One region of the Salicibibacter cibi genome, then DNA from elsewhere that is predicted to be linked to it. Evidence: riboswitches for the same ligand, from Rfam matches in the RefSeq annotation. Region 1 holds a riboswitch; the other holds the start of a gene.
The links. A riboswitch is a leader RNA that binds a small molecule or an ion and turns the genes downstream of it on or off. The one in region 1 is predicted to bind thiamine pyrophosphate.
Positions count from the first base shown of each region.

Region 2: it holds a riboswitch for thiamine pyrophosphate, as region 1 does, so the genes downstream of both, HUG20_RS16635 (thiamine phosphate synthase) here and HUG20_RS02655 (acetylornithine deacetylase) in region 1, are expected to answer to the same signal.

Region 1 covers NZ_CP054706.1:530,976-536,444, reverse strand. The annotation lists gene HUG20_RS02675 (L-lactate MFS transporter) at 1-883, shown strand, start outside; gene HUG20_RS02670 (LamB/YcsF family protein) at 949-1,707, opposite strand; gene HUG20_RS02665 (5-oxoprolinase subunit C family protein) at 1,751-2,761, opposite strand; gene pxpB (5-oxoprolinase subunit PxpB) at 2,758-3,492, opposite strand; TPP riboswitch at 3,712-3,814, shown strand; gene HUG20_RS02655 (acetylornithine deacetylase) at 3,964-5,235, shown strand; gene tenA (thiaminase II) at 5,235-5,469, shown strand, end outside.
Region 2 covers NZ_CP054706.1:3,337,021-3,342,489, forward strand. The annotation lists gene HUG20_RS16615 (ThiF family adenylyltransferase) at 1-863, opposite strand, end outside; gene HUG20_RS16620 (thiazole synthase) at 856-1,620, opposite strand; gene thiS (sulfur carrier protein ThiS) at 1,623-1,826, opposite strand; gene thiO (glycine oxidase ThiO) at 1,840-2,952, opposite strand; gene HUG20_RS16635 (thiamine phosphate synthase) at 2,939-3,553, opposite strand; TPP riboswitch at 3,724-3,830, opposite strand; gene HUG20_RS16640 (DinB family protein) at 3,957-4,445, opposite strand; gene HUG20_RS16645 (hypothetical protein) at 4,547-4,846, opposite strand; gene HUG20_RS16650 (hypothetical protein) at 4,924-5,118, opposite strand.

The DNA of each region.
Region 1 (5,469 bases):
GTGGTTTCCGGACAGACGCGGACTCGCAACAGGCATGGCCGTCCTCGGCTTCGGTGCCGGTTCTCTCATTACCAGCCCGGTGGCCGAAAGCTTGATGGGCATGATTAGTATTCCTGCGACATTCTACACGCTAGGAGTTGCCTATTTAATCCTCATGTTTGCCGGTGCCAGCTATATCGCTCCGCCACCGGAAGGTTGGGAACCGGCAAGCATGAAAAAGCAGGAACAAAAAAAGAAGGAAAAGAAAAAAGATACCCAGGGAGATCTGGCGCAACTCAATGCCCGACAATCATTGAAAACATTCCGTTTTTATTTGCTGTGGGGGATGATGTTTATCAACATTTCCGCGGGGATCATGCTGCTCGCTGTCGCCTCAAATATGACGCAGGCGATTACAGGCACAAGCTCAGCCGCCGCGGCGACCATTGTCGGCATCATGGGTTTTTTCAACGGTTTCGGGAGAATTGGCTGGGCAAGCGCTTCGGATTATATCGGCCGCACAAACACGTATATGATCTTTTTCGCATTACAATTGGGAGCATTTATCCTCTTGCCATTCACAACCAATGAAATCTTTTTCGCGATTCTCTTATTTATTATCATGACTTGCTATGGCGGAGGCTTCGCCTGTTTGCCGGCTTACATCGGCGATTTATTTGGCACGAAACAGTTGGGAGCGATTCACGGCTATACACTAACCGCCTGGGCAATGGCAGGTGTTTTCGGGCCAATGGCTGTTTCCACAATCGTTGGAGCTACCGCTGATTATACAGATGCCTTTGTTTTATTTATCTTTTTGTTAGCGATAGCACTTGTGATGGCTATTCTGATGCATTTTAATATCAAACGCATCCGTAATCAGCAACAGGTGACAAGTGGATGACCTGAAAGAGGATTTTATGATGAATGCTGTCGCGACGAATGTCACGACAGCATTCAAGCATGCATCTATCCGATTGGCCGAATATCGATATCGGCATTTTCGATTTTTTTCCGAATGTTCTTCCCGAACGCCAATGCATGGGGACCGTCGCCGTGGATACAGACGGTTTCGGCGAGGATATCCACGTCTTTGCCTTGTTGCGAACGCACTTTACCCTCGTCAGTCATGCGAATGACTTGATCTCCCGCTACGTCGGCGTCCTCAACCAAAGCGTTCGCCTCACGACGTGAGGTAAGTGTTCCATCTTCCTGATACGTACGGTCGGCGAATACCTCACTGCCCGTTTTCAACCCGATTTTTTTTCCCGCTTTAAGGAGCTCGCCACCGGCCAGGCCGAAAAGAACCAGGTCGGGATCAATATCATAAACCGCCCGGGCAATGGCATCTGCTAGTTCCGGGTCCTGCGTCGCCCTATTATAGAGCATGCCATGGGCTTTCACATGTCGCAGTCGTCCGCCTTCCGTTTGTACGACACCCCATAACGCGCCAACTTGATAGGCGACAATGTCGTACGCTTCCTCGGGTAAAAGGTCAATGTGACGACGCCCAAATCCCATGAGATCCGGCAATCCGGGATGCGCACCGATTGCAACATCATTTTCAATCGCCAGTTTCACCGTTTTCCGCATGATCGAAGGATCGCCAGCATGAAATCCACAGGCGATGTTGGCGGAAGAAACGTAAGGGAGAATTTCCTCATCCGTTCCAAGTGTATAAACGCCAAAGCTTTCACCCATATCACAGTTCATGTCGATGGTTTTCATTTTACATCCTCCCCATATGAGCAAATATCCTCACCCGGAATATCTAATAATCTTTCCATTTTAAAGCAATCCCTATTTTTCTTTCACGCATTGCTTGGGCTTGTTTTAAATAAAGCGTTTCAGCTTCTTGAAAGGTAATCGGTTCAAACATTACTTGTTCATTCGGCCGGAACTGGGCAAACCGCCCTAAATCAACCGCTGCCACTTGTGCAAAACGCGGATACCCGCCTGTCGTCTGCCGATCAGCCATTAAAACGATCGGTTGGCCATCACTCGGAACTTGCACCGTCCCAAACGCGACAGGTTCCGATAAGAGGCTAAAAGATTCTTGGCGTTCGATGGGAGCGTCTTCTTCTGTTTGCAACCGATACCCCATACGATCCGATTGTGTCGAAACGGTAAACGCTTGTTGGAAAAATCGTTCCCGACTCTTCGCTGTAAACTGCTTAAAATGGGTACCGGGAAACGCCCGTATTTTTTGTTGTCCGCGGTCGAGCAGACTGCCATTTGCTCCCCAGTTTTCAGCGAAGACGCCGCCATCCGCTTTTTGAGCAATTTGATCAAATCGCTTCATCGCTTCTTTATTTTTCTTCCCTATATGTAATCGGTCACCTTTTTGAAGTGCTCTACCTTCAAAACCTCCGATTCCCGCACGCACATACGTACTCTTACTATTCATCACTACAGGTACATCGATACTACCCGCAACCGCCAGATAAGCGCGATAACCGAGGGCAACCGGTTTAAACGCAAGCGTACTTTCGGCAGGGACAAAAAGAGGTACCCCAAGTGAGTAAGCCGTACCATTGACTGTTGGCACCATTCCGCCCCCTGTTACTGCTATAAGACTATCCCTCTCGACCTTGATCTCCGGACCGTTCATCGTCATTTCAAGCACAGCTTCATTTTCATGATTGCCCACGATGGCATTTGCGCTTTGCAAAGCGATACGATCCATCGCGCCGCTCTCCAAAACCCCGTGCTGCAAAAAGCCAATTCGGCCTCGATCTTGAACGGTCGTAAACAAGCCCGCTTTCAAGATAGATAAACTCACATGTCCCCCTCCTCGTACGCTTCGAACTCCGTGCGCGTAATTGCCTTAAAATAAACCGTGTCCCCGGACTTCAGCAAGCTCGGTTGTTCCCGGTTAGGGTCAAACATTTTAAGGGGTGTTTGCCCGATCAGTTGCCATCCTCCCGGTGTCTCAAGCGGATACACTCCTGTTTGAATGCCGGCGATTCCGACAGCACCGGCGGGGATTTTTGTTCGTGGTTCACTCCTGCGCGGCGTAGCAATCTTTTGCGACATACCGCCAAGAAAAGAAAAGCCGGGAGCAAAACCGATCATGTATACCAGATACTCGCCGCTTGTATGAATTCGGATCACTTCTTCTTCAGAAAGGCCATTCTCCGTCGCCACATGGGACAAATCGAGACCAAAAGCTTCTTCATAACAAACGGGGATCGTTACGACAGCCCTCTCGCCTTCTTCCCCCGTCGTCTCCCCTATCTCACGAACTTTTTCCCGCAACTTTTCCATCACGTATGCACTCGGGGTGTCTCTTTTCCCCATGATACGGAGCACCTTTATCGGGTCGTAAAAGACGGTTAGACCAGTATAGCTCGGAACGCATTCGAGATACCATTCGAATGGAGCTTCTTCCAACAAGTCCATCAATTTTTTTGTGCGTTTATGGATTTCCGGATCAATTTCCGTCCCAAAAACAATATTGATCGCGGTTTCTGATAACACGTATAGTTCCGGTTTTTTTGCCTGCGCAGACATAAAGGTCTCTTCTCACCTTCCCTTGCCAGTATAAATTTGAGTTTCCCTTTTGTTTTATTTTTGATAATAGCCCCTGTGGCCGATCACTACAGTCATATTATACCTTTGGAAAATGATTGTTATCCTTTTCCCTTGTATATACCCAATCAAACGACCGGCAGGAAATATTTGATTATTTTCTTTTTTTATGTTACTTTTAATAAAGTAAATTAAAATATTTAAAACCACTAGGGGTGCTTTTATTAGCTGAGAGAGGCATAGCCTCGACCCTTATTCACCTGATCCAGTTCGCACTGGCGGAGGGAAGTGGGCTGATGACGTATATTGTTTGTTGTTGCCACTTCCCTGAAGTGGTTTTTATTTTGTTTTCAGGTAAAAAAGTATAAACCAACTTTATTACCTGCATAAGTTGGGCGAAGGCTTTCGCCATAAAAGCGACGAAAAACCAAATTTTCTAAGAGGTGAAGAAAGATGGAAACGCTCATTCAACAAGTGGAAGAGCGCAGAGATGAGTTAATTAGCTTGCTTTCGGATTTAATCGCGTTTCGCACACCTGCGCCGCCGGCCAGAAACACAGATGAGATTCAAAGATACATAGCCGACAAACTCCAAACGATCGGTTTTGATGTAGACCACTGGGACGTTTACCTCGGGGATCCGAATGTTGTTGGCTCACGTAAAGGCTCCCATTCAGAAAATTTTCATAGTCTAATATTGAATGGCCACATCGATGTGGCCTCGGTGGAAGAAGACGAAGACTGGGAAACGCCTCCGTTTGAAGCAGTTATCCGCGATCGAACGCTCTTCGGACGTGGAGCAGCGGATATGAAAGGAGGTGTTGCCGCCTGTTTATTTGCGCTTCAACTGTTGCACGAGAATAACGTCGAGCTTCGCGGAGACATGTTGTTGCAATCTGTGATTGGCGAGGAAGTTGGAGAGGCCGGCACGAAGCAGTGTTGCGATCGGGGCTATGATGCGGATTTCGCCATCGTCGCCGACACAAGCGATTGTGAGATTCACGGACAAGGCGGTGTGATCACAGGCTGGGTAACGGTGAAAAGCCCGACGACCCATCATGATGGCACACGCCACCGTATGGTCCACGCCGGTGGTGGATTACGCGCGGCAAGCGCCATCGAAAAAATGAACAAGTTGATTACCGCCCTACAAGAATTAGAGCGTGATTGGGCGATTAACAAATCATATCCCGGTTTCACTCCGGGGACGAACACGATTAACCCCGCTGTCATTGAAGGGGGGCGCCATGCCGCTTTCGTAGCAGACGAATGTCGGCTCTGGATCACTGTTCATTTTTATCCGGATGAAAGTGCAGATTCCGTGGCAAAAGAAATCGAAGAACACCTACTGGCAACGGCAAACGCAGATCTCTGGATGAAAAATTACCCCCCAACGTTTCAATGGGGCGGCGCATCGATGATTGAAGAGCGCGGCGAGGTGTTTCCGTCTTTTACCGTTGATGAAGATCATGCAGCTGTCGATGACTTGATGAAAGCGCATGAGCATACATTTTCAAAACCTGCAAAAATATCCATGTCGCCATCTGTCAATGACGGCGGTTGGCTCGCCGAGGCCGGCATCCCTACGGTTTGCTACGGCCCCGGAAAATTGAAACATGCGCACGCCATTAATGAACAACTCAACATCGATCAATTGCTGGACTACACGAAAACACTGCTCCGCTTCATCGTTAAGTGGTGCAATCAACCAAAGGAGAGATCATAATGACATTCAGCAAACGCATTCGAAAAACAGCGGACCCGATCTGGAAAGCAAGTCATGAACATCCCTTTGTACAGGGAATCGGACACGGCACATTGGACATTGAATCTTTTAAATTTTTCATGTGCCAGGATTACAAATACTTAATTGAGTATTCCCGCGTCATGGCCATGGGCACCGTTCTTGCGCCTGACTTGAAAACGATGTCCGGATTCGCCAAAGCCCTCGACGAAACCT
Region 2 (5,469 bases), 1.0 Mb from region 1:
TTTACGTTTTGCAGCTTTTCCACCTGCACTTCTTTTCGCTCCCGCGGTCGGACATGTACGGTGTCACCACCGCACAACACTCGAATTTGCTTCCCTTTTTTCTCACCAAAAAGGGCAGGATAAGTCGGATTGGGCCCACAGGTGGGACAATGTTCGTCTTTTAAGCGGCCGGCATCGATCGCCGCAGTTTCATTTTTCCAAAGATCAAACGACCGCAACCGTTCGGAAACCGCTTCTTTGTTTCCGCTAACGATTTTTATCGCTTCCGCACTTTGCATCGCCGTCACCATTTGGACAGCAGGTGCGATCACCCCATCGTTATCACACGTTTCATCTAAAGATAGATACGGACTCAAACACCGGAGGCAAGGACCGTCATCCAACATAAAGGAACGCGACAGCCCATAGCTGCCGACAACGCCACCGTAAATCCAAGGAACACCGTAACGATAAGCCGCATCATTTACTAGCATCCGAACTTCAAAATTGTCGGAGCCATCCATGACCAAGTCAACCTCGGGCACAAACTTGGCCGCTTCTTCCACCTGAAAATCAAGGACGTAGGCGTCTATCTCCACATCCGTATTCACTTTCTTAAGATAACGGGCGACAGCCTTGGCTTTGGCCACTTTGTATTGTGCATCTTCTTCTGTGAAAAGCCGCTGGCGGTGGAGATTATGAAGCTCCACGTAATCACGGTCAATGATGGTGATTTTGCCTATTCCCGCTCTCACAAGGGTGTCCGCAATGGACGTGCCGAGCGCGCCGCAACCGACGAGCAGCACATGCGCCGTGCGAATGCGGTCTTGCCCTTCTGTTCCTAGCGGCTCAAAACGTGTTTGCCGATCATAGCGATCAACCATGAAACACACCTTCCTGAGGACTGCTTGCCTTCGCAAAACGCTTCACCGGAATACGTCCGGCTTCGTAACTTAAGCGCCCGGCTTGAATGGCTAATTTCATCGCCTCCGCCATTTTTACAGGATCATCTGCTTGCGAAACCGCACGATTCAATAGCACGGCATCCGCACCCATTTCCATCGCCAATGAAGCATGGGAAGGCGCACCGATTCCGGCATCGACAATAACCGGAACGTTCGCTTGTTCCACAATGTAGGATAAATGAAGCGGGTTCAATATCCCGCGCCCTGTACCGATGGGCGCAGCCCCCGGCATCACCGCATGCGCACCCAACTCTTCCAACTTGCGGGCAAGCACGGGGTCATCAGCAATATACGGCAGAGTGATAAACCCTTCTTCCAAAAGCATTTCTGTCGCCCGATACGTTTCAACGGCATCAGGCAAAAGGGTTTGATCATCCCCAATCACTTCAACCTTCACCATGTCACTCAATCCAGACGTGCGAGCTAGTTTTGCAATGCGAACGGCTTCTTCCGCCGTTTTTGCCCCAGCCGTGTTCGGTAACATGGAAAATGTATCCGGTTGAAATTCCGAAACGAGATCATCATCACTGTCATCCAAATTCATTTTGGCAACGGCAAACGTCAAAATTTCCGTCTCCGACGCTTGCACGGCTTTACGTTGCACATCAACATCCGGAAACGTTCCGGTTCCCAATAACAATCTTGAACGGAACGTTCGATCCCCTATTCTCAACATTTTTACCCTCCTCCCACAAAACGGACAACGAATATCTGATCGCCCTCGGCGAGCGCCGTTTTTTTATATTCGTCGGGCTTGAGCGCGACCTCGTTGTGTTCGATCATTGCCTTTTTATCTGCCAAATTAGCATGCACACGGAAATCTTCAATCGTTTTCACATCTGCAGGGACGTCCATCGTTTCTTCGTTTACTTTGATATGCATGATTTATTCCCCCTTAATGATTTCGATTAGGCCGAAACGCCTGTAAAGCTTCCATCTTTCCACTCGTGATCGTGGCAACCATTTCCTTCCCGGAAGCCGGCGCCAATAAAATACCATTGCGTCCGTGACCGCCACAGAGCCAACATCCGCGGATCGAAGGATGAGGCCCCATCAAGGGAAGGCCATCCGTCGTTTGCGGACGAATACCCGCCCACATTTTCGAGATTTTCGCGTGCGCAACTTCAGGGAGCAACTGTTGCGCACGCTGGAGTACTTCGCCGATGCCTTGCACCGTTGTTCTCCGATCCCGCGATAACTCGGACGTCGCCCCGATTAGTGTTTCGCCATTTGGCTTCGGCACGAAATAGAAATGTTCATGATAGAGCGTCTTCGTGACGAGCGGATGCTTCCCTTGCACGCGAATCGCCTCTCCTTTTATCCCTTCAATCGGTAGCACACTTCGATCCGCGGAAAGCTCAAACAAATCAGAACCGGTTGCCAGAACGACATGTTCGCTATAAAATTCCTCGCCGCTCGCCGAAAGGACCCCTTCGCAATGATCGCCATTTTGAAGCAGAGCGCGCACGCCGGTATACGTTTTCAATTCAGCGCCTTGAAGCACCGCTGCTTGTCGGAAGGCAGAAGCTGTTTGCACAGGTTCCACGTGCGCTTCTTCAGGAAAATAAAGGGCACCCTCTGCCCCATCGGCGAGGAAGGGAAGGTGTTCGTACAATTGTGCAGCCGTTAAACATTGCACCGATTCCCCGGCTGCCGTTTGCCATCGTTCAATTTCATTTAATTTTTTCCATTCTTCCGATGAAAAAGCCGGTTTAATCGCGCCGGAAACCGTTCGGCCGATGGATGTCCCCGTTTGCGCCATCAACTCCTCAGCCAATTGCGCGTACAATTCCCGGCTCTTTTTCGCGAGAGGATACAGAGGCGTTCGGGATTGCAGTTCCACTTGGACCCCCAACATACCGGCGGCGGCCGATGTCGTGCCGTTTCCTGCATCCCCACGGTCAAGAATAAGTGTTTTTAACCCTGCCCGTGTTCCGTAATACGCGATCGCGAGCCCTATGATCCCTGCGCCGACAATAATGAGATCATACGATTCATGTCGTTTCATAATTCATCTGCCCAAAACGATTAAATTGGATGGCCTCTTCTTCCGGTTTTTCCGCTTCCCAAAAACCTGAAATTAGCGCAATGCCCGAAGCACCGGTGCGGGATATTTCGCCTAAACGGTCCCGGGTGATGCCTCCGATCGCAAGCACGGGGATGCGAACCGATTGCACAACCGATTGCAGTGCCGCAGTCCCACGGGGCGGGACGTCGGGTTTACTCGCGCTCGGATATATATGTCCATAATAAAGGTAGTCCACCCCTTCTTCAGCCCGGGCTTTTGCTTCCTCGAGGTTGTGCACCGACGCCCCCACTTGCAGATTCGGCGCCTTGTTTTTCACGTCTTTTGCCGTCAGCGAGGAATTGCTCGGCAAGTGAACACCCCCCAAGTCCCACGCGGCCGCTGCTTCCGCATGTTCATTAAGAACAATTCGCTCGCGTCGTAGTCCAATTTTACAAAGCTGGTCAATTTGTTGTTTTAACCGTTGCAGCGAAGCTTCCTTATCGCGAATATGAACGATGTCAATATTTTTCAATGCGTGTCGCAACTGCCTTACTTGAATGTGAAACGGGCAGTTGTTCGTCGTGATTAAATGCCAGGTCACGGTTAGCCTCCCTACCAATCTTTTAGAAAACGTGGCTTTTCGCCAAGCTTTTATAGCGAAAAGCCTTAGTTGCACTTATGCAGGTAAGAAAGTTGATTTGTACTTTCTTACCTGCCAAGCAACGACAAAAAGCCGCCCTAAGACAGCAAAGGACAGCAGAAAGAATGGTATCCGTTCTTCATCTACTTTCCTCCGCTGGCTTTATCGTCCAGATCAGGTTCCAAGGGTTCGAGGTTCTCCTCATCTCAGCCCCGGCAGGGCACCCCCAGTAGAAATACTTATTTAATTATATTATACACGCAGCCGAGAAAATACGTCAATTTTTAGCAGTCGAAACCGGGCGTTTATCAGCGAAAAACAACGGGATATCAGCCGAAACTGACGATTTATCAGCCAAATACCGTCAACGCACCTCTTCCTCCATGTCCCAAGCCCCCTGCTGTTTGCGAATAAATACAATTTGTCCAATATGATAGCTCGTATGGATCATCATATTTGCAAGCACCGTCCCCCACGTCTCCCCGCTTTCTCCATGGACGGGCGCTCTCCAATCAGATTCCGTTGTTCCATCAATGATGTGCAGCCATTCATCCATCATCGTTGTTAACTGGGCCACGGTGACAGACCAATCCCGATTTTCACCGCTTCGAAAAGTAGCTTCATTTCCTTCTTCAATTGGAGGGACTGGTTCTCCTTTGAAGCGCTCCAGACAACGATTATTATATACAATAAGATGATTGACGATTTCATGGATACTATGGTCGGCTGCCTCCCGTTTCCAATTCGCCTGCTCATCCGTGACCCCCGCGAGCGCCTGCTGAAGGCATGCAAACCAATGGTTCTCATCATGACAAGCGGATAATTGCCGATAAAAAACTTGTTTTACCCCCATCAATGATCCTCCCCGTTTATGCTTAATGATTATGGCTTCGCCATTTAAAACAAAAATCCTGCAAAAAAATAAAAAAATGCAGCCAACACCGGCCACATTTTTTAGTAAATCACCCAATGGATCTCGTACCAATATCCATCGGAGTCATATTCCAAATCCAATTGATATTCTCCGGGTCCATCGTCGGTTTCCATTTGCCCTTGCACCAAATAGTGATCTTCGCCCTCCTCCATGATAGAAGTGGCTTCTTGTGAAGCAATATCGATTCCTGTCACTCCTTCGGCTTGAAGTTCACGCGTCAACACTTCCTCCGCATCCTCATACGCAACGTCCGCATTCACCCCAAAACAACCGGCCAAACATAATGCCACGACGAACAACAGACAGAAGGTCTTTTTCACTTAATCCCTCTCCCTCACATAATCTTCATTTCGAACATATTTTCATTACTTAGGGATTGCTGAACAACTTGCAGCTATCAGCTGAAGCCGGGATGTCGCTTCCATGGCTTCGCTTTCCGCGGACGAACGGTCAAGCCTCCTCGCGCAAAACCGGCGCTGCGGGGGCTTGACGCGTCCGTTTTTCCGCTGGAGTCTCGCCATTGCAGCACCATCCCTCCGTACGTTTCCAGAAGTGCAAGGGTTTTTTGCTTATAGGATGGATTTCCTTGCATCCAGTTTTGACAACACCAACGGAAAATGCTTATGTGCCAGTCTTTTTCTATTATTCAGCAGTCCCTACTTATTACTCCTTTTACTTATGTAGATTTACATGTACATATGCTGTTCTACACCCCGAACAAGCTGTAATAATTGCAGCGAGGCAGGCGCGTTGATTTACCTTAAAATACCTTCTGGCATGGAAAAGAAAACTGTTTAGTATCAGATAAGTCCTTTCGAACATGATCTGCGGACTCAAATCGCCGCTCAGGAGCCAATGGAGTCCTCTGGAACATGATCTGCGGACTCAAATCGCCGCTCAGAAGTCAATGGAGTCCTCAGGTCCGGGTTTTGGGGAGCCGTAA